3 regions of the Streptomyces sp. NPDC090741 genome follow, and region 2 is predicted to be linked to each of the others. Evidence: riboswitches for the same ligand, from Rfam matches in the RefSeq annotation. Region 2 holds a riboswitch; each other region holds the start of a gene.
What was found. A riboswitch is a leader RNA that binds a small molecule or an ion and turns the genes downstream of it on or off. The one in region 2 is predicted to bind cobalamin.
Positions count from the first base shown of each region.

Region 1: it holds a riboswitch for cobalamin, as region 2 does, so the genes downstream of both, ACIQU4_RS01185 (energy-coupling factor ABC transporter permease) here and metE (5-methyltetrahydropteroyltriglutamate--homocysteine S-methyltransferase) in region 2, are expected to answer to the same signal.
Region 3: it holds a riboswitch for cobalamin, as region 2 does, so the genes downstream of both, cobN (cobaltochelatase subunit CobN) here and metE (5-methyltetrahydropteroyltriglutamate--homocysteine S-methyltransferase) in region 2, are expected to answer to the same signal.

Region 1 covers NZ_JBIVXF010000001.1:257,008-266,581, forward strand. Annotated here, with positions in the region: gene ACIQU4_RS01155 (L-serine ammonia-lyase) at 1-873, shown strand, start outside; gene ACIQU4_RS01160 (hypothetical protein) at 1,132-1,437, shown strand; gene ACIQU4_RS01165 (SsgA family sporulation/cell division regulator) at 1,645-2,052, shown strand; gene ACIQU4_RS01170 (hypothetical protein) at 2,170-2,682, shown strand; gene ACIQU4_RS01175 (hypothetical protein) at 3,073-3,213, shown strand; gene ACIQU4_RS01180 (flavodoxin family protein) at 3,329-4,078, opposite strand; cobalamin riboswitch at 4,126-4,320, shown strand; gene ACIQU4_RS01185 (energy-coupling factor ABC transporter permease) at 4,349-5,044, shown strand; gene ACIQU4_RS01190 (energy-coupling factor ABC transporter substrate-binding protein) at 5,041-5,424, shown strand; gene cbiQ (cobalt ECF transporter T component CbiQ) at 5,428-6,177, shown strand; gene ACIQU4_RS01200 (energy-coupling factor ABC transporter ATP-binding protein) at 6,174-7,013, shown strand; gene ACIQU4_RS01205 (PadR family transcriptional regulator) at 7,051-7,587, shown strand; gene ACIQU4_RS01210 (EF-hand domain-containing protein) at 7,650-7,862, opposite strand; gene ACIQU4_RS01215 (YncE family protein) at 8,016-9,206, opposite strand; gene ACIQU4_RS01220 (polysaccharide deacetylase family protein) at 9,203-9,574, opposite strand, start outside.
Region 2 covers NZ_JBIVXF010000006.1:392,988-402,561, forward strand. Annotated here, with positions in the region: gene ACIQU4_RS19460 (hypothetical protein) at 1-267, shown strand, start outside; gene ACIQU4_RS19465 (DJ-1/PfpI family protein) at 284-1,282, opposite strand; gene ACIQU4_RS19470 (DJ-1/PfpI family protein) at 1,353-1,979, shown strand; gene pip (prolyl aminopeptidase) at 2,084-3,046, shown strand; gene ACIQU4_RS19480 (hypothetical protein) at 3,113-3,727, opposite strand; gene metE (5-methyltetrahydropteroyltriglutamate--homocysteine S-methyltransferase) at 3,899-6,223, opposite strand; cobalamin riboswitch at 6,393-6,613, opposite strand; gene ACIQU4_RS19490 (3-hydroxybutyryl-CoA dehydrogenase) at 6,762-7,646, opposite strand; gene aceB (malate synthase A) at 7,643-9,241, opposite strand; gene aceA (isocitrate lyase) at 9,348-9,574, opposite strand, start outside.
Region 3 covers NZ_JBIVXF010000022.1:72,298-81,871, reverse strand. Annotated here, with positions in the region: gene ACIQU4_RS38625 (GNAT family N-acetyltransferase) at 1-456, shown strand, start outside; gene ACIQU4_RS38620 (germacradienol/geosmin synthase) at 490-2,721, opposite strand; gene cobN (cobaltochelatase subunit CobN) at 2,964-6,575, opposite strand; cobalamin riboswitch at 6,608-6,746, opposite strand; gene cobG (precorrin-3B synthase) at 6,886-8,256, shown strand; gene ACIQU4_RS38605 (precorrin-8X methylmutase) at 8,253-8,900, shown strand; gene ACIQU4_RS38600 (precorrin-2 C(20)-methyltransferase) at 8,897-9,574, shown strand, end outside.

The sequences.
Region 1 (9,574 bases), on a different contig from region 2:
CTCGATGACACGGTGCTGAAGTACCCCTTCCGCAGTGGCGACGAGATGCTGCGCATGGCCCGGGAGAGCGGCCTGTCGATCTCCGCGATGATGCTGGAGAACGAGAAGGCCTGGCGCACCGAGGAGGAGATCCGCGAGGGCCTGCTGGAGATCTGGCGGGTCATGCAGGCGTGCGTCGGGCGCGGCATGTCGCGTGAGGGCATCCTGCCGGGCGGCCTGAAGGTCCGGCGCCGGGCCGCGAACACCGCCCGCAAGCTCCGCTCCGAGGGCGACCCGCAGGCGCTGTCGATGGAGTGGATCACCCTCTACGCGATGGCCGTGAACGAGGAGAACGCGGCCGGCGGCCGGGTGGTCACCGCCCCGACGAACGGCGCCGCGGGCATCATCCCGGCGGTCCTGCACTACTACGTGAACTTCGTGCCGGGCGCCGACGAGGAGGGCGTGGTCCGCTTCCTGCTGGCGGCCGGTGCGATCGGCCTGCTCTTCAAGGAGAACGCCTCGATCTCCGGCGCCGAGGTCGGCTGCCAGGGCGAGGTCGGCTCGGCCTGCTCGATGGCGGCGGGCGCCCTCGCCGAGGTCCTGGGCTGCACCCCGGAGCAGGTGGAGAACGCGGCCGAGATCGGCATGGAGCACAACCTTGGCCTGACCTGCGACCCGGTCGGCGGCCTCGTCCAGATCCCGTGCATCGAGCGCAACGGCATGGCGGCGGTCAAGGCCGTCACCGCGGCCAAGATGGCCATGCGCGGCGACGGCACCCACAAGGTCTCCCTCGACAAGGTCATCAAGACCATGAAGGAGACCGGCGCCGACATGAAGGTCAAGTACAAGGAAACCGCCCGCGGCGGCCTGGCGGTCAACGTCATCGAATGCTGACCCTTTGATCCGGCACGCATGAAGAAGGAGGGGCCCGGCGCGGTGCGCCGGGCCCCTCCGGCGTCCACAACACGGTGAATTCGCAGGCCAATTGAGGTTTGGTGCGAGTTGATCACGCTTGAGGGCGAACCCTCCGCCCCGGGCTGGTTTCTCCATGATCACATGCGCCATGGTGATCACGTGACGTCGCGGCCACACCCCCGGCGGTCGGCCAACCGCCTTGGACCGCAGCCTTTTTGTGCACTGGAGGACTTCATCATGGCAAGCAACCGCAGCATCCGTGTCCTGGCGGCTGTCGCAGCGCTCCCCTTCGCCGTCGCGCTCTTCGCGGGCACGGCCCAGGCCGACAACGGAGCCGGTGCGGGCGTCTCGTCCAACGCCGCCGTCGGCGAGATCCTCGGCAGCGGGGTCGCCGGCAGCAACGTCGGCAACTCCTCCACCACCCAGCAGATCGCCACGGGCTCCGGGGCCTCCAACCAGAGCAACGGCGCCCAGGCCAACGGCGCCGGGTTCACCGCCATCGGGCAGTCCAACGACTCGTTCGTGTTCAACCCCGTCCCGTAACGGACCGGTGACGCGGCGGCCCGCCCTCCCCCCGGAGGGCGGGCCCCTTCGCGTGCCCGCCCGGTTCCTGTGAGAAGACGGGCCCAGCGGCCCCCGGGGTCGGGACCTTCGGCCCGCGGGGGCGGCCGCGGGGTGGGCTAGCTTGCCCGAGGGGGCCCGAGAGGGCCACAAGCCCCCCGGCCGGGACACGACAGAGAGGCGCAGCGCATGGACGGCATCGAGTACCGCGTCCTCCCGCTCCGGCTGGAGGCCTCGCCCGAGCCCGTGCCGGTGTGCGGGGCCTTCACGTACCGCCGCGACCGGCCCTACGAGCTGGCGCTCGACTTCCGGGGCGCCGGGATGCACCTGGCGCGCTGGGTGTTCTCCCGGGACCTGCTGCTCGACGGGGAGATCTGCGCGACGGGCGAGGGGGACATCCAGGTGTGGCCGCGGTGGCAGGGCGGGGAGCCGCGGGTCTTCCTCGCCTTCAGCAACGGCGCGCAGAGCTGCGTGGTGTCCGCCCGGGCGAAGGACGTACGGGCGCTGTGCCGGCGGCTGGTCGGTCTGGTGCCGCGGGGCGAGGAGCGGCGGCACTACGACCTCGACGCCGAGCTCAGCACCCTCCTGCCCCGATAGGGGAGGATTGAGTACTTTTCCTTTTGGTTTGGTCCGGTTTGGGTGCAACCGTGAGCCTGCCGGGAGTGTCCTCAGCAGTGACACCGGTCCCCGCCTCCGAAGAACCAGGGGGACGTCATGAACCACCTCCGCCGCCGACAGCTCGTGGCCCTCGCCACAGGTGCGCTGCTCACCGCCGGGATCACCCTCGCCGCACCGGCCTCGGCCGCCGTTCGGCCCACGCCCACGCCCACGCCGCTCGTCGTGAACGCCCGCTGGGGCGGGCACTGCACGTACGACCGCATCGTCATCGACCTGCGGGGATACGTCCCCCAGGCCACCGTCACCCGCGTCCCCCGGCTGGTCCACGACGGGTCCGGCGCACCCGTCCCGCTGGCCGGGAAGTACTTCCTGGAGATCCGGCTGCATCCCGCCGCGGCGCACGACCGCGCGGGCGACAGCACGTACCACGGCCCGAAGCTGGTCAAGATCCATCTGCCGCAGCTGAAGGGCCTCGCGCTGACCGGCGACTTCGAGGGGTACGTAACCTTCGGCGCCGCCTTCGGCGCCAAGCCCTCCGTCAGCTCCTTCAAGCTGCACGCGCCCGAGCGGTTCGTGCTGGACGTCGCGCACCGCAACGTGTGCCGGTAGGGGTGGGGGCGAGGCGCGGGCGGGTGCCACCGGGTGCCCGCCCGCGCCCGCTCCACCGGATCAGCCCACCGGGCGGATCCGCATCCGGCCCGGGTCCCCGTTGCCGAACCAGTCCTGCGTGCACGCGTCCGGCCCGGCCCGGCCCGGCCGCGCCCACCCAGTCCGAGGCAGGCGGCCAGGGCCCCCTGCCCGTGGGCATTCGGGTGCATGGACTCCTCCAGCGTGCCTTGCGTGTTCGCGTGGTCCAGGAAGCGGAACCACTCGTCCTGGCGCGCGTCCGGGCCGCTCGGGCCCACCTGCTCCGTGCCGAGCGAGCACAACTCGTGCCCGGCCAGCGCGTCGCGCAGGTCCATGTAGTCGGTGCCGCGGGCCCCGGCCACCGACTTGACCATGTCGCCGATCTGCGGGACGAGCGTGTACGCCGCCCAGGTCGCGTCGCGGTCGTTGAAGGGGCAGCCGTTGCTGTCCTTGCAGGACCTGCTCGCCTGCGCGGAGCGCGTCAGGGCTCCTCTGGTCCAGACCGTCGACTGACTGCGCGCCATGGGCATCACGGTGCCCGACATCGGCCGGATCCTCCGGGAGGCCCTCGCCCGGGTGCCGGGTCCGGCAGACCCGACCCAGGCATGAGGATTCCGGTTCTCCTGGCTCAGCGGTGCTCGGGGTTCGGGAAGTCGAAGCGGCAGCCGGCGTCCCACTCCGAGCGCTGGTTCCCGTGCGCCGGGATGCCGCCCGCGCGCTTGAGCAGGGCGGCCAGGTGCATGAGGTTCCAGGACATGAAGGTGGTGTTCCGGTTGGTGAAGTCGTTCTCGGGACCGCCCGAGCCGGGGTCGAGGTACGAGGGCCCGGGCCCGGCCTCGCCGATCCAGCCCGCGTCGGCCTGCGGCGGGATCGCGTAGCCGAGGTGCTGGAGGCTGTAGAGGACGTTCATGGCGCAGTGCTTCACCCCGTCCTCGTTTCCGGTGATGAGCGCGCCGCCGACGCGCCCGTAATAGGCGTACTGCCCCTGCTCGTTCAGGATCGAGGAGCAGGCGTAGAGCCGCTCGATGACCTGCTTCATCACGGAGCTGTTGTCGCCGAGCCAGATCGGGCCGCACAGCACGAGGATGTCGGCGTCCATGATCTGGCTGTACAGGACCGGCCACTGGTCGGTTTCCCAGCCGTGCTCGGTCATGTCGGGCCAGACGCCGGTGGCGATGTCGTGGTCGACTGCGCGGATGAGCGAAGTCCGGGCGCCGGCCGCCTCCATGACCGCGCGGCTCCGGTCGATCAGGCCCTCGGTGTTGCTCGTCTCGGGCGAGCGCTTGAGGGTGCAGTTGACGTAGACGGCGGTCAGGTCGGAGTAGTCGTATGCGGCGGCCACCCCGCCAGCCTGCACGGCGGCGGCCGGGGCCGCCACCGGACCGCACCCGTTCGGGCCGGGTTGGTGCCGGTCCGTCCGTCCGACTAGGGTCAACGGGCCTTGGTGTTCGGGAAACCGGTGGAAGACCGGTGCGGCCCTCGCCACTGTGAACGGGAAGTCCGGCTCCATCCTGCGGGAAGCCACTGGGCGGCGCGGGAGGTTCCGCACCGCCCGGGAAGGCGGAGCCAGGGCATCAGCACCCGTGAGCCAGGAGACCGGCCGAGGCGCGTCGTCCATCCACGAGGTGCTGGAGAGGTCTCCCCACACATGCATATAGCCGAGGGGTTCCTGCCCCCTTTGCACGCGGTCGCCTGGGGCGCCGCGTCCGCTCCGTTCGTCGTCCACGGTGTCCGCGCCCTCACCCGCGAGGTGAAGGCGAACCCGGAGAGCACGCTGCTGCTCGGGGCGTCCGGAGCATTCACTTTCGTCCTGTCCGCCTTGAAGATCCCGTCGGTGACGGGCAGTTGCTCGCACCCCACCGGGACCGGGCTCGGGGCGATCCTGTTCCGGCCGCCGATCATGGCGGTGCTCGGCACGATCACCCTGCTCTTCCAGGCGCTGCTGCTGGCGCACGGCGGGCTGACCACCCTCGGCGCGAACGTCTTCTCGATGGCGATCGCCGGGCCCTGGGCGGGGTACGGGGTCTACCTGCTGCTGAAGCGCTTCGCCGTCCCGCTGATGGTGACCGTCTTCTTCGGCGCCTTCTTCGCCGACCTGGTCACCTACTGCGTGACCTCCGTGCAGCTGGCGCTGGCCTTCCCCGACCCGGGTACCGGGTTCGCGGGCGCCCTCGCGAAGTTCGGAGGCATCTTCGCGGTCACCCAGATCCCGCTCGCGGTGAGCGAGGGGCTGCTGACGGTGCTCGTGATGCGGCTGCTGATGCAGTCGAGCAAGTCGGACCTGGTCCGGCTGGGCGTGGCGAAGCTGAGCGGGCGCAGCGGGCAGGAGGCGACGGTCCGATGAGCCGGAACGCGAAGATCAACGGCCTGCTGCTGCTCCTCGTGGCGATGCTTGCCGTACTGCCGATCGCGCTGGGTATGGGCGAGGGCAAGGAGGAGCCGTTCACGGGCGCCGACGCGCAGGCGGAGACGGCGATCACCGAGCTGAAGCCGGACTACGAGCCGTGGTTCTCGCCGCTGTACGAACCCCCCTCGGCGGAAGTGGAGTCGGCGCTGTTCGCCCTCCAGGCGGCACTGGGCGCGGGCGTGCTCGCGTACTACTTCGGCGTCCGCAAGGGCCGCCGCCAGGCCGCTGCTGCCGCCGCTGCCGCCGCTGCCGCGAGTGCCGCGGGTCTCCCCGCGGGCCCGGCTCCGACGGCGGATCCCGCCGCCGCGGAGTCGTAGCCGGTGCTGCCGATCGACGTGGCGGCGCACGGCAGTCGGTGGCGCCGCCGCCATCCCTTGGAGAAGGCCCTGCTGGGACTCGGGCTGACGGTCACCGCCGTGTGCCTGCCGCCCTGGCCCGGCGGGCCGCTGGTCGCCGCCGCCACCCTGGCCGTGCTCCTCGGCCCGGCGGGCGTGGCCGGGCGGCAACTGTGGCGGGCCTTCCGGATCCCGCTGGGCTTCTGCTTCACCGGCGCGCTGCCGCTGCTCGTCGCCGTCGGCGGCCCGGCCGGGTTCGTCTCGCTCGCGCCCGACGGCCCCCGGCATGCCGCCGAGTTGCTGCTGCGGACCTCGGCGGCCTCCCTCGGAGTGCTGCTGTTCGCCTTCACCACCCCCGTCTCGGACGTCCTGCCCCGGCTGGTCCGGGCCGGGGTCCCGGCGCCGGTGGTGGACGTGGCCCTGGTCATGTACCGCATCGGCTTCCTGCTGCTGGACTCGATGGCCCAGGTCCGGCGCGCCCAGGCGGCCCGCCTCGGCCAGTCCGGGCGGGCGGCGCTGTGGCGTTCGCTGGCCGGGCTCGCCGCGACCTCCTTCGTACGGGCCTTCGATCGCGCGGCGCGGCTCCAGGAGGGCCTGGCCGGGCGCGGCTACGACGGCGCGCTGCGGGTCCTCGTACCGGAGGCGGCCCTGTCGTGGCGGTTCCTGGCGGCGTCGGGGGCCCTGCTGGCGGCCCTGATCACCCTGACCCTCACCCTGAAGGGGCTGTACCCGTGAACCCGTTGGACCGCTCGAACCCGTTGGTGGAACTGGCCGGCGCCGGCTACGCGTACGCGGACGGCCCGGTGGTCCTCGCCGACGTGGACTTCGCCATCGCCGAGGGCCGGGCGCTGGTCCTGCTCGGCCGCAACGGCAGCGGAAAGACCACGCTGATGCGGCTGCTGAGCGGGGGCCTGCGGCCCGGCTCGGGCTCGCTGCGCCTCGACGGCACGGCGGTCTCGTACGACCGGGCGGGGCTGACCCGCCTGCGCTCGGCGGTGCAGCTGGTCGTCCAGGACCCGGACGACCAGCTGTTCGCGGCCTCGGTCGAGCAGGACGTGTCGTTCGGCCCGATGAACCTGGGGCTGGCGGCGGACGAGGTCCGCGCCCGGGTGGACTCGGCGCTCGCCGCGCTGGACATCACGGCGCTGCGGGACCGCCCGACGCACCTGCTCTCGTACGGCCAGCGCAAGCGCGCGGCGATCGCGGGGGCGGTGGCGATGGCTCCCCGGGTGCTGATCCTGGACGAGCCGACGGCGGGCCTGGACCCGGACGGGCAGGAGCGCCTGCTGGACGTCCTGGCGGGGCTGCGCGCGGCCGGCACCACGGTGGTGATGGCCACGCACGACGTCGACCTGGCGGTCCGCTGGGCCGACGACGCGGCGGTCCTGACCCCGTCGGGCATCCGCACGGGCCCGGCGCAGACCCTCCTGTCGGACCCGCAGCTCCTGGCCTCGGCAGGGCTGCGCCAGGCCTGGTCCCCGGCGGTGGCGTCCTTCCTCCGCGCCCACGCCCTCCTGGCCCCCCAGGCCCCGGGTCCGAAGACCCCGGAAGCCCTGTCCGCCTGGCAGTAGCGGCCGGCACCGGCGCCGGCATCCCTAGGATGGCCGCATGTCGCTGCCGCACGCCATCCTCACCGCCCTGATGGAGAAGCCCTCGTCGGGGCTGGAGCTGACGCGGCGGTTCGACAAGTCGATCGGATACTTCTGGTCCGCGACGCATCAGCAGATCTACCGCGAGCTCGGCCGGCTGGAGGAGGCCGGGCTGATCCGGGCGCTGCCCAGCGAGGTGCCCGTACGGGGGCAGAAGAAGCAGTACGAGGTCCTGGACGCCGGCAGCGCGGAGCTGGCGCGGTGGGTCGGCGAGAGCCAGGACCCGAAGGCCATCCGGGATCCGCTGCTGCTGCGGATCCGGGCGGCCGCCGTGGTGGGGCCGCACGGGCTGGCCGCGGAGCTGCGGCGCCATCTGGAGCTGCACCGGCGGCAGCTGGCGGTCTACGAGGCCATCGAGGAGAAGGACTTCCCGCCGGGGCGGGACTCCGACGAGGACCGGCTGCGGCGGCTCGTCCTGCACGGCGGCACCGGCCTGGAGACGTTCTGGCTGCGCTGGCTGGAGGAGGCCCTGGCCGAGGTCGAGGACATGGCCTGACCAAGGCAGAGCCCCCGCCCGCCCGGCAGGAGGGCGGTACGGGGGCTCTCGCAAGGGCTGGCTTACTTGTTCAGGGCGGTCCAGAACTCGTCGAAGCTCATGCGGCCGTCGCCGTTCGCGTCCTTGGCGGCGATCACGGCGTCCGCGACGGCGCCGGTGACGAACGCGTCGCCCATCGCCTTCATGGCCGCGCTGTACTCGTCCGCCGTGACGAAGCCGTCACCGTCCGCGTCGAACTTGCCGAACGTCGCCCGCGCGCTCTCGATGTCAGCCACTGGGATCCACCCCTTCTCGGTGCTTGTTGACCGGCCAAGGGTAGCGGCAGCCCGGCCCGGCCCCTCCCGCGGGTCCCGGCGCCGTGACCTAGGGGGTGTCTTACGGATCAGGCCGGGCCCGCGGCCGATCCGGCCTGATCCAAAAGACACGGCCTAGCGGAAGATCCCCGTGTGGCCGAGCGAGTAGCGGCCCGGCTGCGGGTAGACGGCCAGGCCGTGCGGGCCGCCGCCCACCCGGATCTTGGCGAGCTGCTGACCGGTCGCCGTGTCGATCGCGTAGACCTCGGAGTTGTAGCGCCCCGACAGCCACAGCACCTTGCCGTCGGCGGAGACGCCGCCCATGTCCGGGCTGCCGCCTTCCGGCAGCTCCCACTTCTTCGTGAGCTTGTTCTGCTTGAAGTCGAAGACGGAGATGCTGCCCTCGCCCCGGTTGGAGATGTACATCTCCCTGGAGTCGCGGCTCACGTACAGGCCGTGCGTGCCCTTGCCGGTGGGCAGCAGCTTGGGGATGTCGAACTTGTCCCCGCTGAGCACCCACATGCCGTTCGCCATCATGTCCGCGACGTAGAAGGTCTTCCCGTCCGGGGAGACCTTCACGTCCTGCGGCATCGCGCCCTCGAACGGCAGTTTCTGCTGGCCGACGACCTCCATCTTCTCGGTGTCGACCTTGAGGAGCTCGCCGGAGAACTCGCAGCTCACGATGAAGTACCGGCCGTCGGCGGAGAAGTCCGCGTGGTTGACCCCGAAGCAGGTCACCGGGACCGTCTTCACCCGGGTCATCGTGTGCGGATCGCGGAAGACCAGCTCGCGGTCCATGGACGCCATCACGACCGCGTACTTGCCGTTCGGCGTGAAGTACAGGTTGTACGGGTCGTGCACCTCGACCGGCTCACCCGCCTCGCCGGTGGCCGGGTTGATCGGGGTGAGCGTGTGGCCGCGGTTGTTGTTGACCCACAGGGTCTTCATGTCCCAGGACGGGACGACGTGCTGGGGCTGGATCCCGACCGGGATGGTGTCGATGACCTTGTACGTCTTCGGGTCGATGACGGACACCGTGTTGGAGGTGGTGTTCGGCACGTAGACGCGCGACGGGAAGTCCTTGACCAGCGGCGAGAGGTTGTTCGGCCGGTCGGCCGCGTACACGTCCTTCGGGTCGAGGAGCGGCGGCATGCCGGCCAGGCCGGGCGGTACGGCCGGGACGGCCTTGACGGGCTGACGGGCCGGGGCCGCGGAGCCGAGTGCCTCGGCGGGCTCCTTGTCGGCAGCTCCGCAGCCGGCCAGGGCGGCGAGGACCAGACCGGCCAGCAGCACGGTGGCCTTCCGGGGAAGGCGGGTGGTCGTCATGAGGTCAGCAGCTCCGTGGTGGTCACCGCGCGCAGCTTGCGGCGCGCGAGTTCTTCGAGGAGGGGCGGCATCGCGTCGACCGTGTCCGCGTAGCCGAAGTGCAGGCTCACCACCGATCCGCCGTGGATCGTCCCGGTGACGGTGCGGATGACGGCCGCGGCGCCGGGCGAGGTGAAGTCGAGGGAGTCCACGTCGTACGAGAGGACGTGCGGGTAGCCCGCCCGCCGGGCCAGCTCCTTGACGAGCGGGGTGGCGTACTGGGTCTGGGAGGGCCGGAACCAGGTGCCGATGGAGCCGGTGAGCCGCTTCAGCCGCTGGGCGCAGCCGGTGATCTCGGCGTGGGCCTCCGCCTCGGGCATGTCGTTGAT
Region 2 (9,574 bases):
GTCGCCCGGCTCCCGGTCACCAACGGCGGGCAGAACCCGCTGGAGCTCGTCCTCGAACCGTACTGCTGGAGCGAGTGGCTGGAGCCGGGCGCCAAGGTCACGGTGGTGACGGTGGGCGAGGCGGACGCGGTACGGCCGTGGTCGGGAACCACCGCGCCCGATGAGCCCGTCGAACTGGACTGCTACCCGGACCAGTTGGTGGTCCGGCCCAACGGCCGTCTGGTCCTGGTCCTGGACGCCGCCAGGAACGAGCTGTACCGGTTCTGAGCCGCGCTTCACGCTTCTACCGCGACCTCTTCGGCTCGGGGCGGACGGTCCGGCCCGGTGCCTGCCGGAACTGGCTCCGGTAGGTCGAGGGGCTGACGCCCATCGTCTTCCGGAAGTGGTGGCGGAAGCCGGCGACCGTCAGGCCCACCCGGCCGGCTACCACGTCGACCGGATGGTCCGCGGATTCCAGCAGTACGGCGCCGGCCCGGATCCGCTGGTCCGTGAGCCAGCGTCCGGGCGGCAGACCGGTCGTGTCGACGAAGCGGCGTTCGAACTGCCGTACCGACAGGTGTGCGACGCCGGCCAGTTCGACGACGGCGAGACGCCGGTGGAGGTTGTCCAGGGCATGGCTCATGGCACTGCCGATGGGGTCGTCCGCGAGGGCCTCGCCCACCACGGGATGCTCCGCGAACTGGGCCTGGCCGCCCTCGCGGTGCGCCGCCACGACCATACGGCGCGCCACGCGGGCGGCGACGGCGGAGCCGTGGTCCTTGCGCACGAGGTGCAGGCAGGCGTCGATGCCTGCGGCGGTGCCGGCCGCCGTGATGACCGAGCCGTCGTCGATGTAGAGCACGGAGGCGTTGACCCTGACCTGCGGATGGCGCGCCTGGAGCAGCCCGGCGTGCCGCCAGTGCGTGGTCGCCTCCCTGCCGTCCAGCAGACCCGCGGCGGCCAGGGCGAACGCCCCGCTGCAGATCGACATCACCCGCGCCCCTCGCGCGTACGCGGCGCGCAGCGCGTCCAGAACCGCGGGAGAGACCTCATGGCGTACGTCCGCCACTCCCGGGACGATGACGGTGTCGGCAAGCCGGAGCCGGTCCAGGGGGTGGTGCACCACGATGTCGAAGCCGCCGACGACCCGGTGCGGTCCGGGTGTCTCGGCACACAGCTCGAACCGGTACCAGCCGTCCACGTCCAGCTCCGGCCGTGGGACCGCGAAGACCTCGGCGACGGTGGCGAGCTCGAACGGCGCCATCCCGTCGAAGGCGAGGCAGGTGACCTGGTGATGACGCATGACGGGATCCTAGCGGTGCCCGCCGTTTACGTCACTGTCACCGCAGCCCGTACACCCGGAGCCTGGTGCCATGAACCCTGACACCCTCGCCCCGCTCACCCTCGCTCCGCTCACCTTCGGCATGCTCGTCTTCGACGAGGTCGAAGTCCTCGACATGGGAGGCCCCTTCGAGGTCTTCAGCACGGCCGGCCGACTGGCCCGTACCGCCGCCGACGAGCCCCTGCTGCGCGTCGTCACGGTCGCGGCGGCCGCCCGGCCGGTCCGCGCCCGGGGCGGACTGAGGGTCGTGCCGGACCACACGCTCGACGAGGACCCGCCCTTCGACGTCCTGGTGATCCCGGGCGGGGTCACCACGGCCGTCGAGGAGGACGCGCAGGTCATCGACTGGCTGGCCCGGCGCCACAAGACCTCCGCGCTGACCTTCAGCATCTGCACCGGTGCCTTCCTGCTCGCCGCCACCGGCGCTCTGAACGGCCGCCCGGCCACGACCCACTGGGAGGACCAGGACGAACTGGCCGCGCGCTGGCCGGACATCCGGGTGCGCCGTGACGTGCGGTGGGTCGACGACGGTGACATCGTCACCTCCGCAGGAATCAGCGCGGGCATCGATGCCAGCCTCTACATCGTCGGGCGCCTCTACGGTGCCGAACTCGCCCACAGCACGGCCCGCCAGATGGAATACGTCTGGAGCCAGTGAGGCGGCCCGGACCCAATCGGCAGGCAGCGAGCCGGGGTCAGCCCGCCGTGTTGTCTACTACAAGGCCTTGTCCCTGTTGCATCCGGTTCTCAGGAGGTCTGGAAATGGATGAGCTGTACCCGCCGATCGAGCCGTACGAGACGGGGATGCTCGACGTCGGCGACGGCAACCTCGTGTACTGGGAGGCCTGCGGCAACCCCGACGGCAAGCCGGCACTCGTCGTTCACGGCGGTCCGGGATCCGGATGCGGGACCGAGGCGCGCCGGTACTTCGACCCGGACCGGTACCGGGTGGTCCTGTTCGACCAGCGCGGCTGCGGCCGCAGCTCACCGCACGCGAGCGACCCCACGACCGACATGCGGCACAACACCACCCAGCACCTGATCGCCGACATGGAGCGGCTACGTGAGCACCTGGGTGTGGACCGCTGGCTGCTGTACGGCGGCTCGTGGGGCTCCACACTGATCCTGGCCTACGCCCAGGCACACCCCCAGCAGGTGTCGGAGATCGTCATCGCCGCCGTGACCACCACGCGACGCTCCGAGATCGACTGGCTCTACCGCGGGGTCGGCCGGTACTTCCCCGAGCAGTGGGAACGCTTCCTCGCCGGAGCCCCGGGCACACCGCGAGACGGTGACGTCGTCGCGGCCTACGCGCGCCTCACGGAACACCCGGACGCCGCGGTACGGGAGAAGGCGACCGCAGACTGGTGTCGCTGGGAGGACGCGGTCCTGTCCGGGGAAACGAACGGCGCCTCCAACCCGTACGGCGACCGCCCCGCATCCGCGCAACTGGCCCTGGTCCGCATCTGCTCGCACTACTTCTCCCACGGCGCATGGCTGGAGGAGGGCGCCCTGCTGCGCGATGCACATCGCCTGGCCGGTATCCCGGGGGTGCTGGTCCACGGCAGGCTCGACATGGGCGGACCGCTCGACACCGCGTGGGAACTCGCCCGGGCCTGGCCCGACGCGGAACTGACTGTCGTCGCCAATGCCGGTCACCTGGGCAGCAACACGACACGCGCCCACGTACTCCAGGCCCTCGACCGATTCGCCCACCAGAGATGAGACCAGGTGGTCCGTCTCAGCCTGAGGCGGCGAGCGCAGCGGCCTGCCGGCCCGAGGTTCCGGAAATCAGGGGCATGTCTCCTCGGTCTTGGCGACAGTGAAGGCGACGGGCTGGCCGGTTAGCGCCACGCCGGCCTTCGGCTCCTGCGTGCACACCTTCCAGTTCGACTCCTGAAGCACCATGCGGCTCTGCACCGCATCCTTCACGGTGACACTCGCGTTCGTGGGCAGGGCGCCACGGACGGCCTTCATCCCCTGACCGACGAAGTTCGGCATGGTGTCCCCGGCGGGCTTCGGGGCCGGCGCCTCAGCCGCAGGGCAGGTCTCTTCGAGCTTGACCGCGCCGAAGTCGACGGTGGTGCTGGTGTCGATGCTCGCACCGGCGGCGGGGGTCTGCGAGCACACCTTCCAGTTCCGATCGAGGGCCTGGAGTCGGTCGCGGCCGAGCGCGTCGTGGGACTTCAGAATGAGAAACCCGGCGGCCTGCGCCTCGTCTTGGGCCGTTTGGAGGCCCTTGCCGACGAGGTTGGGAAGGGCTGCGGCCTTGGCGGCGGGCCCGTTGGTCGCGGGCGCGGAGGGAGTGGAACGTGCCGCGCTCGGGCCGCCGGCGGGCCGGTCCGGGGCCGGGGCGCTCTGCGGGTTGCACGCAGTGAGGGCGAGGGCGGCAACTGCCGCTGACACGGAGGCGATTCGGTGTGTGTGCATCGCGTCATATTCGCCGGGATGGAGCCGCTGCGTGAGGGCTGTGACCGGTCTGTGACGCGCGATGGTCCTCGCGAGTACGGGTGGCTCTGGATCGGGCGGCATTCGGGCCGGAACGTCGGGAGGCTGACGTTCCGGCCCGGATGGAGATCAGACGGTTGCGCCGGCGGTTTCCGCGCGGACTTCGTGGGCCGCGGCCACCAGGTTCTGCAGGGATGCGCGGGTCTCGGGCCAACCGCGGGTCTTCAGACCGCAGTCGGGGTTGACCCAGAGGCGTTCGGCCGGGATGGCCTCCAGGCCCTTGCGGAGCAGGGCCGCCGCCTCGGCGGCGGAGGGGACGCGCGGCGAGTGGATGTCCCACACGCCGGGGCCGGCCTCCCGCGGGTAGCCGTGCTCGGCGAGCTCGGTCGCGACCTGCATGTGGGAGCGGGCTGCCTCCAGGCTGATGACGTCGGCGTCGAGATCGTCGATGGCCTGGACGATGTCGCCGAACTCCGCGTAGCACATGTGCGTGTGGATCTGGGTCTCGGGACGCACGCCCGAGGTCGTCAGCCGGAAGGCCTCCGTGGCCCACGCCAGGTAGTCGGCATGGCCGTCGGTGCGCAGCGGGAGCGTCTCACGCAGTGCGGGTTCGTCGACCTGGATGACCGAAGTACCGGCGGATTGCAGGTCGTTGACCTCGTCCCGCAGGGCAAGTCCGACCTGGCGGGCGGTCTCGCCGAGCGGCTGGTCGTCGCGTACGAAGGACCAGGCGAGCATCGTGACCGGGCCGGTCAGCATGCCCTTGACCGGCTTGGCCGTCTGCGCCTGGGCGTACGTCGTCCAGCGCACGGTCATCGGATCCGGCCGGGAGATGTCCCCGGCCAGGACGGGCGGGCGCACGTAGCGCGTGCCGTAGGACTGCACCCAGCCGTGCTGGGTGGCGAGGTAGCCCGTCAGCTGTTCGGCGAAGTACTGGACCATGTCGTTGCGTTCGGGCTCGCCGTGTACGAGGACGTCGATGCCGGCCTTCTCCTGGAAGGCGATGACCTCGCGGATCTCGTCCTTGATGCGCTTCTCGTAGCCGATGGTGTCGATGCGGCCGGCCCGCAGGTCGGCTCGGGCCACCCGCAGTTCACCGGTCTGCGGGAAGGATCCGATGGTCGTCGTGGGCAGCAGCGGCAGGCCCAGGTGGGCCCGCTGGGCGGCCGCCCGGTCGGCGTACGGCTGGGCCCGGCGGCCGTCCGCGTCGGTGATCGCCGCGGTGCGGGCCCGGACCGCGGGGTCGCGGGTGATCGGGGAGGTGGCACGGGAGGCCAGGTCGGCGCGGTTCGCGGCCAGTTCGGCGGTGATGGCGTCGGCGCCCCGGGCGAGTCCGCGGGCCAGCGTGGTGATCTCGTTCGTCTTCTGGCGGGCGAAGGCCAGCCAGCGACGGACCTGCGGATCGATGTCGCGCTCAAGAGCCGCGTCCAGCGGGACGTGGAGGAGGGAGCAGGAGGCGGCGACGTCGACGCGGTCGGCGAGAGCGAGGAGGGTACCGAGGAGGGACAGCGACTTGTGGTAGTCGTTGATCCAGATGTTGCGGCCGTTGACCACGCCCGCGACCAGGCGCTTGCCCGGAAGCCCGCCGACGGCGGCGAGGTCGGCGAGGTTGGCGGCGGCCCTGTCGGTGAAGTCGAGGGCCAGGCCTTCGACGGGTGCCTTCGCCAGGACGGGCAGGGCCTCGCCGAGGCGGTCGAAGTAGGAGGCGACGAGCAGTTTGGGGCGCTCGGTCAGGGCGCCGAGCTCCCGGTAGGTGCGCGCGGCGACGTTCAGCTCGGCCGGGGTGCGGTCCTGGACCAGGGCCGGCTCGTCGAGCTGCACCCACTCGGCGCCCGCCGCGCGCAGGTCGGCGAGCACCCGGGCGTAGACGGGCAGCAGCCGGTCCAGGAGGGTGATCGGCTCGAAGTCGGCGGCCACGCCGGGGGCGGGCTTGGCGAGGAGGAGGTAGGTGACCGGGCCGACGAGGACCGGGCGGCCCGCATGACCGAGCGTCAGGGCCTCCTTCAGCTCGGCGACCTGCTTGGCGGAGTCGGCCGTGAAGACGGTGTCCGGCCCCAACTCCGGTACGAGGTAGTGGTAGTTGGTGTCGAACCACTTGGTCATCTCCAGCGGGGCCACGTCCTGGGTGCCGCGCGCCATCGCGAAGTACCCGTCGAGCGGGTCGGCCGTGACGGCCGCCCGGTGGCGGTCGGGGATCGCGCCGACCATGACCGTGGTGTCCAGGACGTGGTCGTAGTACGAGAAGTCGCCGGTCGGAACCTCGGTGATGCCGGCCCCTGCCAGCTGGGCCCAGTTGGCCCGGCGCAGGTCGCGGGCGGTCTCCCGGAGGGTCTCCGCGGTGACGCGGCCCTTCCAGTAGCCCTCGACGGCCTTCTTCAGCGCGCGGTCGTGGCCTTGCCGGGGGTAGCCGTACACGGTGGCCTGTACTGCCGCGGCTGCGGACTGGGTGGTCACGGAACTCTCCTTCGCGAGCGTGTCTCCATGGACCCGGTGAGGGCCGAGGACGCGAAGGGTGCCGCAGCGGGCGGACCCCCGGGGTCACGTACGACGGGTACGCGACGGGGAAGATCCGCCTGGAGCACGCCGACCCGCCCACGAGGTCACCGGGAAACCGGGCGCGGTCGTTCGCGCACGGGCAACGGGCAGGTCTTCGGACTCGCGGGCACGTCTCGTCGTACGAGACTCCTACTGGCCGTCGCTTCCCAGAATCGGTTCCGGTCCCAGTGCGTATGACGGCGGTCGTTCCCGCTCACCGCTGCGGGGCAGTCCCGGATTCCCACCGGGTTCCCTCTTACGACGCATCCCGCCTGGCGGACGGGGCGAACCAGCTGCGAGGCCCACAGTAGGTCGATGACCGGGGAATGAACACCGCTTTCCACATGCCGGACGCTGAAATGAGACACGGCGGGGGTGCGGCGACACCACTCGCCACACCCCCACCGCTCCCGCGTGCCTCCGGAGCACCCTCGGCCCGGAGACCGTGCCGGGGCGCTCAGCCCCGGCCGTACGTGTGGAACCCGCGGCCGGTCTTACGGCCCAGCAGTCCCGCCTGCACCATCCGCCGGAGCAGCGGGGGCGGGGCGTAGAGCGGTTCCTTGAACTCTTCGTAGAGGGACTCGGCGATCGCCGCGACCGTGTCGAGGCCGATCAGGTCGGCGAGCTTGAGCGGTCCCATCGGGTGGGCGCAGCCCAGCTCCATCCCCGCGTCCACGTCCGCGGCGCTCGCGAAGCCGGATTCCGCCATCCGGACGGCCGACAGGAGGTAGGGGATCAGCAGCGCGTTGACGACGAACCCGGCCCGGTCCCGGGAGCGGACCACGGTCTTGCCCAGGGTGTCGCGGGCGAAGTCCTCGACCGCGGCGAGGGTGTCCGCCGACGTGTGGAGGCAGGACACGACCTCGACGAGCGGCAGGACGGGCACGGGGTTGAAGAAGTGCAGGCCCACCACCCGGTCCGCCCGGCTCGTGGCCATGCCCAGCCGCATGACCGGGATGGCCGACGTATTGGTGGCGAGTATCGCCTCCGGGTCCTCGACGATCTTGTCGAGCGCGGTGAAGACCCCCGTCTTGGCATCCGGGTTCTCGGTCACCGCTTCGATGACGAGCTGCCGGTCGGCGAGGTCCTCCAGGTCCCCCGTGAACACCAGCCGGGTGAGGGCGTCCTCGGCGGAGATCCGGTCGAGCTTCCCGCGCTGAACGGCGCGCTCCAGGGAGACGGCGACGCGCTGACCGGCGGCGCGGGCTGCGGTGGCGTCCACCTCGGCGACGACCGTGTCGAGTCCGGCACGCGCGCACACCTCGGCGATGCCCGCGCCCATCCGACCCCCGCCGACGACTCCGACGCGCCGGATCCGGGCCGGCCGCACGCCGGCGTTCACGCGCTCACCTGCACGGCGGTGCGACGGACGAGGTGGCGGGTGTAGGCCTCGGGGGTGAAGAAGGCGGGCAGCTGCACCGAGAGCGCACTGTCCACGAAGACCTCCCGCGCCTCGGGAACGAGGGCCCGCGGGTCCTCCGCTTCCAGGGCCGCGCATTCGGCGTCGAGGAGGTCGGTGACCACCGCCCGGTCCACCCGGTCGTGGCGGAGCCACTGCCAGATCTGGACGCGGGCGATCTCTGCGGTCGCGGCGTCCTCCATCAGCCCGTTCAGGGCGACCGCTCCGCTGCCGCGCAGCCAGGCGTCGAAGTAGCGCAGGGCCACGGCCACGTTGGAACGGATGCCCTCCTGCGTGGGCGGTGCGGCGATCCGGCGTACGGACAACAGGTCGGCAGCCGTGACCTCGACGTCCTCGCGGGTCCGCTCCAGCTGGTTCGGACGGTCTCCCAGGACGCTGCCGAAGACCTCGCGGCAGACGGGGACGAGCCCGGGGTGGGCGGCCCATGAGCCGTCGAAGCCGCCCTCCGCCTCCCGTTCCTTGTCGAGCCGCACCTTGGCGAGGGCGGCGGAGTTGGCGTCCGCGTCCCGGCTGGGGACGTGTGCGGCCATGCCGCCGATGGCGTGGGCGCCGCGCCGGTGGCAGGTCCGTACGAGGAGTTCGGTGTAGGCGCGCATGAAGGGGGCGGTCATGGTGACCTCGGCGCGGTCGGGGAGCTGGAAGTCGGTGCGGTGACCGAACGTCTTGATCAGGCTGAAGAGGTAGTCCCAGCGGCCGGCGTTCAGCCCCGCGCTGTGCTCGCGCAGCTCGTGGAGGATCTCCTCCATCTCGAACGCGGCCGTGATCGTCTCGATCAGGACGGTCGCGCGGACGGTGCCTCGCGGGATTCCGAGGAGGTCCTGGGCGTACACGAAGATGTCGTTCCACAGGCGGGCCTCGTACCGGTTCTCCAGCTTGGGGAGGTAGAAGTACGGGCCGTACCCGGCGTCGATCTGCCGCTGCGCGCAGTGGAAGAAGTACAGGCCGAAGTCGACGAGGGAGGCGGACACGGGCCGGCCGTCGATCTCCAGGTGCTCTTCGAGGAGGTGCCAGCCCCGCGGGCGCACCATGATCGTGGCGAGGTCCGGCCCGAGGCGGTACTCCTTGCCCTCGGGGGTGGTGAAGTCGATGCGCCGGTCGATGGCGTCGATCAGGTTGATCTGGCCGCCGATGACGTTGTTCCAGGTGGGGGCGGTGGCGTCCTCGAAGTCCGCCATCCACACCCTCGCACCGGAGTTGAGGGCATTGATCGCCATGCGGCGTTCGGGCGGTCCGGTGATCTCGACCCTGCGGTCGTTCAGACCGGGGGCGGGCGGGGCCACGCGCCAGTCGGTGTCCGCGCGGACGGCGGCGGTGGCGCGGGAGAAGTCCAGCGGTGAACCGGAGGCCAGGTGGGCCGAGCGGCGCCGGCGTTCCTTGAGGATCTCCAGGCGGCGCTCCGCGAACGCGGCGTCGAGCCGGCTGATGAACTCCAGGGCCTCGGGGGTCAGGATCTCCTCGTGGCGCTCACCCGGCGCACCGAGGACCTGGACACTGCGGGTCAGGGGCTTGAGTGACATGCGGTTCTGCTCCTCGGCGTGGGGTGGTCGCCGCCCGGGGCCGCAGCGGCCCCGGGCGCCGTCGGACGGCGGGCGCAAGGCGCCGGGTGGGATCGGCGCCCCGCTCCTAGTGGAACTGCTCTTCTTCCGTGGAGCCGGCGAGCGCGGTGGTGGAGGAGGCCGGGTTGACGGCGGTGGAGACCAGGTCGAAGTAGCCGGTGCCGACCTCGCGCTGGTGCTTGACCGCGGTGAAGCCCTGCGCCTGGGCGGCGAACTCCCGCTCCTGGAGGTCGACGTACGCGGTCATGCCGTGCTCGGCGTAGCCGCGGGCCAGGTCGAACATCCCGTGGTTGA
Region 3 (9,574 bases), on a different contig from region 2:
CTGGCCGGTCTCGACCTCACCGGCAGGGTCTCCGCGTGGGGCCGGCCGCTGGACGACCCGCTGCTCCGGTTCGCCGCCGACCGGGACCAGGTCAGGGTCACCGAGCAGTTCCCGGCGCTCTGGCTGCGCCTGGTCGACGTACCGGCGGCGCTGACCCGGCGGTCCTGGGCCGCGCCGGTGGAGCTGGTGCTGGAGGTGGCCGACGTACGGCTGCCGGCGAACGCGGGGCGGTACCGGCTGAAGGCGGGGCGGGGCGGGGCGACCTGCGAGCGCGCCGAGGCCCCCGCCGACCTGGAGCTCGACGTACGGGACCTCGCGGCCTGCTACCTGGGCGGGACCCGGGTCGCCGAGCTGGTCGCCGCCGGGCTGGTGGCCGAGCGGACACCCGGCGCGGCGGCGGCCCTGGACGCGGCCCTGCACACCCCCCTGCTGCCGCACACGGCGGACGAGTTCTGAGGCGTACCGGCCCCGCCACCGGGCTCCGCGGGATCAGGCGGGCAGTGAGATCCGGGCCGCCGCCATGCCGAACGAGGAGCTCCGGCCGAGCCGTGCCCCCGGGGCCCGGTCGTCGGTCTTCGGGTGCAGGTTCTCGTCGCGGTAACGGCTCACGCTCTGGTGCCAGTTGAGGACCGCGGCCATCCAGTCCTGCAACTCCCCCACGTACGCGTCGAGCGAGGCCCGCGCCTCCTGTCCGAGGCCGTAGTCCTCGTACAGGACCGGCAGTTGGTGGTCGCGAATGTGCTCGAACTCCTTCGTGCGCTGCACCATCAGGTCGGCGACGATCCGATGCGCCTGCGGGTAGTCGATGTCGAAGAAGTTCTGGGTGACGAGGACGTGGTTGTGCACCTCGCCCTCGACCTCGATCTCCTTCTGGTACGAGAAGAGGTCGTTGGTGATGCACCCGACGTCCGCCGCCGCGCTCTCCAGCGAGCGCATCACCCCGTCCCGGTAGACCTCGGGCGGGACACCGTCGCCCTCGTGGCCGAACTTGGCCAGGAACATCGTCAGGTACGAGCCGAACGTGAAGCGGCGCATCTCGGCGTAGTCGACCGGGTCCGGAATCCGGTTCATGACGGCGTTGCCGATCTCCCAGACCCAGCTGTCCAGCATTCCGATGACGTGCCCGCGCAGCTCCGCGCGCATCACGGAGCTCATCCCCGCGACGGTCCGGGCCCACAGGTCCTTCAGGCTCCGCTCCATCGGGGTGACCGGCTCCGGGGCCTCGGCCGGGTCGACCGGGATCATGGAGATCAGCCGGTCCGTCGTCACCCGGGCCGCGCCGGGGGACTTCGATCCGGCGAACACCTTGGGGTAGTAGTCGTCCGCGTACGTGCCCCAGGCCAGCCACTGCGCGCTCAGGCACAGGGCCTCGGCCGTGGCGTCGGGGTCGATGCCCGCCGAGCACAGGGCGAAGTCCATGCGGACCAGCTTGTCCTCGTCCCAGATGTCGGAGCCGGGATCGCCGGGCTGCGGCTGGAGCAGGCCCATCTCCCGGCACCAGAGCACCAGTTCGCGGCGGGCCCGGTCCAGGTGCCGGCTGAGGGTGAGGGGGAAGGGCATGTAGAAGTCGGGCAGCAGCGAAGGGCCCACCTTCCGGAACGGGACGTGCGTGAAGCTGCGGCGGCGCATCTCCATGGCGCGGGGGTTGAACACCGAGCGCAGGTCGAGGGCGGCGGTGCCCCGCCCGCTGGGCAGGAAGGGCAGGGTGAGCGGGGTCGCGCCCGCCCTCTTGGCCTCCCCGTTCATGTAGCGGCTGGAGACCATGTGCCACTCGTGGCCGCCGGACTGCCAGTCCTGCAGGCCCTTCGCGTACGCGAGTACGGACGCCATCTCGACGGGGTCGAGGCCGTGCTGGGCGGCGAGCGCGGGGACCTCGGCGAGGGCCGTGTACTCGAACTGCTGGAGCCGCGAGGTCAGCAGGTCGTTCGACAGGTCGGCGGCCTCCTGGGTGGTGCAGTCGAGGAAGGTCTCCAGGACCAGGATGGCGTTGGAGAGTTCGCCCTCCTGCTCCACCTCGCGCTGGTACGAGAAGATGTCGTTGCGGATGTGCACCGCGTCGGAGAAGGCGTCGCGGAGCACTTCGAGCGGGCGCGCGTGCGCCACCCGGGCCGGCACCTCGGCGGACACGTACTCGATCAGCCCGGCCGACCAGGGGGCGCCGCCGACCTTGCGGCGCATCTCGATGTACTCGAGCGGGTTGGCCACGCGGCCGATGTTGATGTTGTGGAGCTCCCACATCGACTCGTTGAGGAGGTTCCGCGTCGACTCGGAGAACCGTTCCCTCCAGTCCATCGACATCGCGGGCACGGTGCGCGACCACAGGTCCTTCAGGCCCGCCTCGACCGGGTTCGCCGGCTCGGGGAACCCGTCGGCGAGGTCCATCGGCATGAAGGCGGCCAGCCCGTCGAGGTACTTCTTGGCGCCCTCGCGGTCCTGGGTGCGCTTGTAGACCTCCAGGAAGTGATCGTCGAAGAAGAAGACCCACACGTACCAGTCGGTGACCAGGTTCAGCGCGTCGCCGCCGCAGTCGGGGTGGGTGTACGAGCACAGCAGCGCGTAGTCGTGCGAGTCGAGGTCCCGCTCGTCCCAGACGCCGGACCCCTCAAGCATCCCGAAGCCGCGGGCCCACTGCTTGGTGTGCGCTCGCGCGGCCTCCAGGTGGGGGTTCGGGCGGGCCGGATACGGCACATAGAAATCCGGCAGTTGAAACGGCTGTGTCACGGCGGGCTGGACCTTTCCGTCCGAGGGCGCGGGGCCCTTGCCTGCGGCCCCCCGCACGAGATCAGCAGCCCTCTACCCCTGCCGTCACCGGGACCAGGAAGAGTTCACCGCTTCAGGTGACGGACGACCCGTTCCGGGGCGCGGGTGCCTCGTGGGGGATACGGGCACGAAGAATGCCGTCCGCCTCGCCCGGGTCAGGGGCGAGGCGGACGGCATCTGCGGTGCCGGGCCTGCGGAGCGGACTACTCCGCCTCGGCCTCCAGGTTGCCTTCCGTGTCCAGGTAGACCTGGCGGAGGGATTCGAGGACCTGGGGGTCCGGCTTTTCCCACATGCCGCGGGACTCGGCCTCCAGGAGGCGTTCCGCGATGCCGTGCAGGGCCCAGGGGTTGGCCTCCTCCAGGAACGCGCGGTTCTCCGGGTCCAGGACGTACGTCTCCGTCAGCTTGTCGTACATCCAGTCCGCCACCACGCCCGTCGTGGCGTCGTAGCCGAAGAGGTAGTCCACCGTCGCGGCCAGCTCGAAGGCGCCCTTGTAGCCGTGGCGGCGCATCGCCTCGATCCACTTCGGGTTCACCACGCGGGCCCGGAAGACCCGGCTGGTCTCCTCGACCAGGGTCCGGGTCTTCACGGTTTCGGGACGCGTGGAGTCGCCGATGTACGCCTCCGGGGCCGTGCCGCGCAGGGCGCGGACCGTGGCCACCATGCCGCCGTGGTACTGGAAGTAGTCGTCCGAGTCGGCGATGTCGTGCTCACGGGTGTCCGTGTTCTTCGCGGCCACCGTGATCCGCTTGTACGCGGTCTCCATCTCCTCGCGCGCCGCCCGGCCCTCCAGGCCGCGGCCGTACGCGTAGCCGCCCCAGACCGTGTAGACCTCCGCGAGGTCGGCGTCCGTACGCCAGTCGCGGGAGTCGATCAGCTGGAGGATGCCGGCGCCGTACGTGCCCGGGCGCGAGCCGAAGATACGGGTCGTCGCGCGGCGCTCGTCGCCGTGGACGGCCAGGTCGGCTTGCGCGTGGGCCCGGATGTAGTTCTGGTCCGCGGGCTCGTCCAGGCTCGCCGCCAGCCGGACCGCGTCGTCCAGCAGGCCGATGACGTGCGGGAACGCGTCCCGGAAGAAGCCCGAGATGCGCAGGGTGACGTCGATCCGGGGGCGGGCGAGTTCCGCGAGGGGGATCGCTTCGAGCCCCGTGACGCGGCGCGAGGCCTCGTCCCAGACCGGGCGGACGCCGAGCAGGGCGAGGGCCTCGGCGACGTCGTCGCCGGAGGTGCGCATCGCGCTCGTGCCCCACAGGGACAGGCCCACGGAGGCCGGCCACTCGCCGTTGTCCGTGCGGTAGCGGGTCAGGAGGGAGTCGGCCAGGGCCTGACCCGTCTCCCACGCGAGGCGGGAGGGGACGGCCTTCGGGTCCACGGAGTAGAAGTTGCGGCCCGTGGGGAGGACGTTCACCAGGCCCCGGAGGGGGGAGCCCGAGGGGCCAGCCGGGACGAAGCGGCCGTCCAGGGCCGAGACGACGTGCGCGATCTCGTCCGTCGTGCCGGCCAGCCGCGGGACGACCTCGCGCGCGGCGAAGTCCAGTACGGCCGCCACGTCCGCCGAGTAACCGGCCGCGACCGAAGCCACCGCCTCCGGCGCCCAGTTCGCGTCCTCCATCGCCTGCACCAGCGCGCGGGCCGCCTCCTCCGCCTCGTCGGCGGTCGTCCGGGTGGCCGCGGACTCGTCCAGGCCGAGCGCCTCGCGCAGGCCGGGCAGGGCCGTCGTACCGCCCCAGATCTGGCGGGCGCGCAGGATCGCGAGGACCAGGTTGACCCGGGCCTGACCGGTCGGCGCGCCGCCCAGGACGTGCAGGCCGTCGCGGATCTGGGCGTCCTTGACCTCGCACAGCCAGCCGTCGACGTGCAGCAGGAAGTCGTCGAAGCCGTCGTCGTCCGGGCGCTCCGCCAGACCCAGGTCGTGGTCGAGCTTCGCGGCCTGGATCAGCGTCCAGATCTGGGCGCGGATGGCCGGCAGCTTCGCCGGGTCCATCGCGGAGATCTGCGCGTACTCGTCGAGGTGCTGCTCCAGGCGCGCGATGTCGCCGTACGACTCCGCGCGCGCCATCGGCGGCACCAGGTGGTCGACCAGGGTGGCGTGCACGCGGCGCTTGGCCTGGGTGCCCTCGCCCGGGTCGTTGACCAGGAAGGGGTAGATGAGGGGGAGATCGCCGAGCGCGGCGTCCGGTGCGCAGGCCGCGGACAGGCCGGCGTTCTTGCCCGGCAGCCATTCCAGATTGCCGTGCTTGCCCAGGTGGATCATCGCGTCGGCGCCGAAGCCGCCGTCCTCCGCGCGCGCCTGGATCCAGCGGTACGCGGCCAGGTAGTGGTGCGAGGGCGGCAGGTCCGGGTCGTGGTAGATCGCGATCGGGTTCTCGCCGAAGCCGCGCGGGGGCTGGATCAGGATGAGCAGGTTCCCGCGGCGCAGGGCCGCGAGGACGATGTCGCCCTCCGGATTGGCCGAGCGGTCCACGAACATGTTGCCCGGGGCCTCGCCCCAGTGCTGCTCCACGCTGCCCCGCAGCTCGGCCGGGAGCTCGGCGAACCACCGCTTGTAGTCGGCGGCCGGGATCCGGACCGGATTGCGGGCCAGCTGCTCCTCGGTCAGCCAGTCCTGGTCGTGGCCGCCGGCCTCGATCAGGGCGCGGATCAGCTCGTCGCCGTCGCCGGAGACCAGGCCCGGGATGTCCTCGACGGGGCCGAAGTCGTAACCGCCCGCGATGAGGGTTCGCAGCAGTTCCACGGCGCTGGCCGGGGTGTCGAGGCCGACCGCGTTGCCGATGCGGGAGTGCTTGGTCGGGTACGCGGAGAGGACGAGCGCGACCTTCTTGTCGCGGCGGGCGATGTGCCGCAGCCGGGCGTGCCGCACGGCGATGCCGGCGACGCGGGCGGCACGCTCGGGGTCGGCCACGTACGCCGGCAGCCCGTCCTCGTCGAACTCCTTGAAGGAGAACGGGACGGTGATCAGGCGGCCGTCGAACTCGGGCACGGCGACCTGCGTCGCGGCGTCGAGCGGGGACAGGCCCTCGTCGCTCTCCTCCCAGGCGCTGCGCGAGCCGGTCAGGCACAGGGCCTGGAGGATCGGGACGCCGAGCGCGGCGAGCGCGCCCGCGTCCCAGGACTCGTCGTCGCCGCCGGCCGAGGCCGTGGCGGGCTTGGTGCCGCCGGCCGCCAGGACCGTGGTGACGATCGCGTCCGCCGACTCCAGCTCGGCGATCAGCTCCGGCTCGGGGCTGCGCAGGGAGGACACGTACAGCGGTACGGGCGTGCCGCCGGTCTCCACGATCGCGTCGCACAGGGCGTGCACGAAGGCGGTGTTGCCGCTCATCTGGTGGGCGCGGTAGTAGAGCACCGCGATGCGCGGGCCGTACGGGCGCACCGGGGTGCGCTCCAGCGGGCCCCAGGTGGGTGCGGCGGCGGGCGGCTCGAAGCCGTGGCCGGTGAGCAGCACGGTGTCGGAGAGGAAGCGGGCCAGCTGGCCGAGGTTGGCGGGGCCGCCGTGCGCGAGGTAGCCGTGCGCCTCGGCCGCGATGCCGATCGGGACCGTCGAGGCCTCCATCAGCTGGGCGTCCGGGGCCTGTTCGCCGGTGAGGACGACCACCGGGCGGGTCTGGGCCGGCGCCAGGAGCAGGTCGAGGCCGTCCTGCCAGGCGCGCAGCCCGCCGAGGAGGCGTACGACGACCAGGTCGACGCCGTCGAGCAGGGCGGGGAGGTCGTCGAGGGGAAGGCGGGAGGGGTTCGCGAACCGGTACGGCACGGGGCCGTCCGCGGCGGCGCGGGCGCTGAGCAGATCGGTGTCGGACGTCGACAGCAGCAGGATCATGCGGCGGCATGCCTTCCTCGGGGTTTCCGCGCCCCGGGCAGTGTGGACAGCGGGAGTTCCTGACTCACCCGGCGGATCGCTCCGCGGGGTTCACAGTGGCGGGACCGCGCCGGATTCGCACCGGGCTTCCTCCCAGCGGGCCACGTGGCTCCGCCGGTGGTCATCTTAGGTGGCCTTCTCCCCGGCCGGGAGTGGGGGTGGCCCGCGCCCGGGGAGCGGATCCGGGCAGGTCGGGTGGAGGGTGGGGCGGAGGGGGCGGGTGGTGACGGACACAGGTCGGGCTCGGGGAATCGTGGGTATGCTCGCCGCCATGCCGCCCCAGCCCCCTTCCGCCGCATCGCGGGACGAACCGGTTATACGTGACCGCGGTGACGCCTGCCCGGGTGCGCTGCGGCTGCACGCGGCGGACGACGGGCACCTGGCCCGGATCCGGATACCCGGCGGGATGCTCGACGCGGACGCGGCCCTGCTGCTGGCCGATGCGGCGGACCGGCTCGGCGACGGGCACATCGACCTCACCTCGCGCGGCAACGCGCAGCTGCGCGGGCTCGGCGCGAGCTGCGGCGGCGAACTGCAGACCGTGCTCGTGCGCGCCGGGCTGCTGCCCGCCCCCACCCACGAGCGGGTCCGCAACATCGTCGCCTCGCCGCTGACCGGCCTGGACCGCCGCGGTCTGCCCGACGTGGCGCCCTGGGTCGCGGAGCTGGACCGGCTGCTGTGCGCGAGCGCGCCGGCGGCCGGGCTGTCCGGGCGCTTCCTGTTCGCCCTCGACGACGGCCGCGGGGACGTGACCTCGCTCGCCGCCGATGTGAACCTGGCCGCCGTCCGGGACGGGGGCCGGGCCCTGCTGTGGACGGCCGACGCGGCGGACGCCCTGCTCGTGGCCGCCGCCGATGCGCCGCGGGCCGCGCTCGTCGCCGCCGCGTACTTCCTCGACGCCGTCCGCCGGGCCGGTACCCGGGCCTGGCGGGTCTCCGAGCTGCCTGCCGAACAGGCTCTCCGTTCCGATGAGTTGGGCGCTCGGCTGGCCGCCGCCGGGGTATCGGCCTCCGTGGTACGGGGCCGCGCCGCCCTGCGCGGACCGGCCCCCGAGCCGGGCGTGGTCCAGGGCCCGGGCGGCGCCGCCGCGCTCAGCGTGTTCGCTCCGCTGGGCCGTCTGACCACCGCGCAGTGGCGCCGGCTGGCCGGCCTCACCGGCCGCGTCCGCCTGACCCCCTGGCGCGGGATCGTCGTCCCCGGCCTGCCCGCCCACGCCGCCGACGGCGCGCTCGCCGCCCTCGCCGGGGCCGGGCTCGTGACCGGCCCCGAGGATCCCTGGCGGTCCGTCACCGCCTGTACGGGGCGGCCCGGTTGCGCGAAGTCCCTGGCGGACGTACGCGCCGACGCACGTGCCGTCGTAGCGCAGCAGGCGGAGGCCGAGGCCCAGGCTGAGACTCCGGCGCAGGCCCGAGCCCAGACGCCCGCGCAGGCGACCCGCCTGCTGCCCGTGCACTGGTCCGGCTGCGAACGCCGGTGCGGGCACCCGCGCGGCACCGCCTGGGCGGACGTGGTCGCCACCGCCGACGGGTACGACCTCTGCGCGGCCGGTCGCGCCCCGCGCCGCGGTCTCCCGGCCTCCGAACTTCCCGCGGCCCTCGCGGCCGTACGCCGCACCACCTCCCACGACGCAGCGAAGAAATGAGCGAGTACACAGTGTTCGAGTACGAGAAGGACGGCGCGGCGATCTACCGCCAGTCCTTTGCCACGATCCGCGCCGAGGCGGACCTCTCCGGGCTGCCCGCCTCCGTGGCCCAGGTCGCGGTGCGCATGATCCACGCCTGCGGAATGACCGACCTGCCCCGGGACCTCGGCTACACCCCGGACGTCGTGCTCCGGGCGCGGGCCGCGCTGAACGCGGGCGCGCCGATCCTCTGCGACGTGCAGATGGTCGCAAGCGGCGTCACCCGCAAGCGGCTGCCCGCGGGCAACGAGGTGATCTGCACCCTCTCCGACCCCGCCGTGCCGGCCCTCGCCGCCCGGATGGGCACCACGCGCAGCGCCGCCGCCCTCGAAGTCTGGCGCGACCGCGGCCTGCTGGAGGGCTCCGTGATCGCCGTCGGCAACGCGCCGACCGCGCTGTTCCGGCTGCTGGAGATGATCGAGGAGGGTGCCCCGCGCCCCGCCGCCGTCATCGGTGTCCCGGTCGGCTTCATCGGCGCCGCCGAGTCCAAGGACGCCCTCGCCGCCCACGCTTCCGGGCTCGACCACCTGATCGTGCGCGGCCGTCGTGGCGGCAGCGCCATCGCGGCCGCCGCCGTCAACGCGATCGCGAGCGAGGAAGAATGAGCACGGGAACGACCTCCGGAAAGCTGTACGGCGTCGGGCTCGGCCCCGGCGACCCCTCCCTGATGACGCTGCGGGCCGTCGAGGTGATCGCCGAGGCGCAGGTCGTCGCGTACCACAGCGCCCGCCACGGCCGCTCGATCGCCCGCTCGATCGCCGCGAAGCACCTGCGCGCCGACCACATCGAGGAGCCGCTGGTCTATCCGGTCACCACCGAGACCACCGACCACCCCGGCGGCTACCAGGGGGCGATGGAGGAGTTCTACGAGGCGTCCGCCGCCCGGCTGGCCGCGCACCTCGACGCCGGCCGGACCGTCGCCGTGCTCGCCGAGGGGGACCCGCTCTTCTACGGCTCGTACATGCACATGCACAAGCGGCTCGCCGACCGGTACGAGGCCGAGGTGATCCCCGGAGTGACCTCGGTGAGCGCCGCCGCGGCCCGCCTCGGCACCCCGCTCGTCGAGGGCGAGGAGGTGCTGACGATCCTGCCCGGCACCCTGCCGGAGGAGGAGCTCACCGCCCGCCTCGCCGCCACCGACTCGGCGGTCGTGATGAAGCTCGGCCGTACCTTCCCCGCCGTACGCCGGGCCATGGAGGGCAGCGGCCGGCTTGCGGAGGCCCGGTACGTGGAGCGCGCCACCATGGCGGGGGAGCGGACCGGCCTCCTCGCCGACACC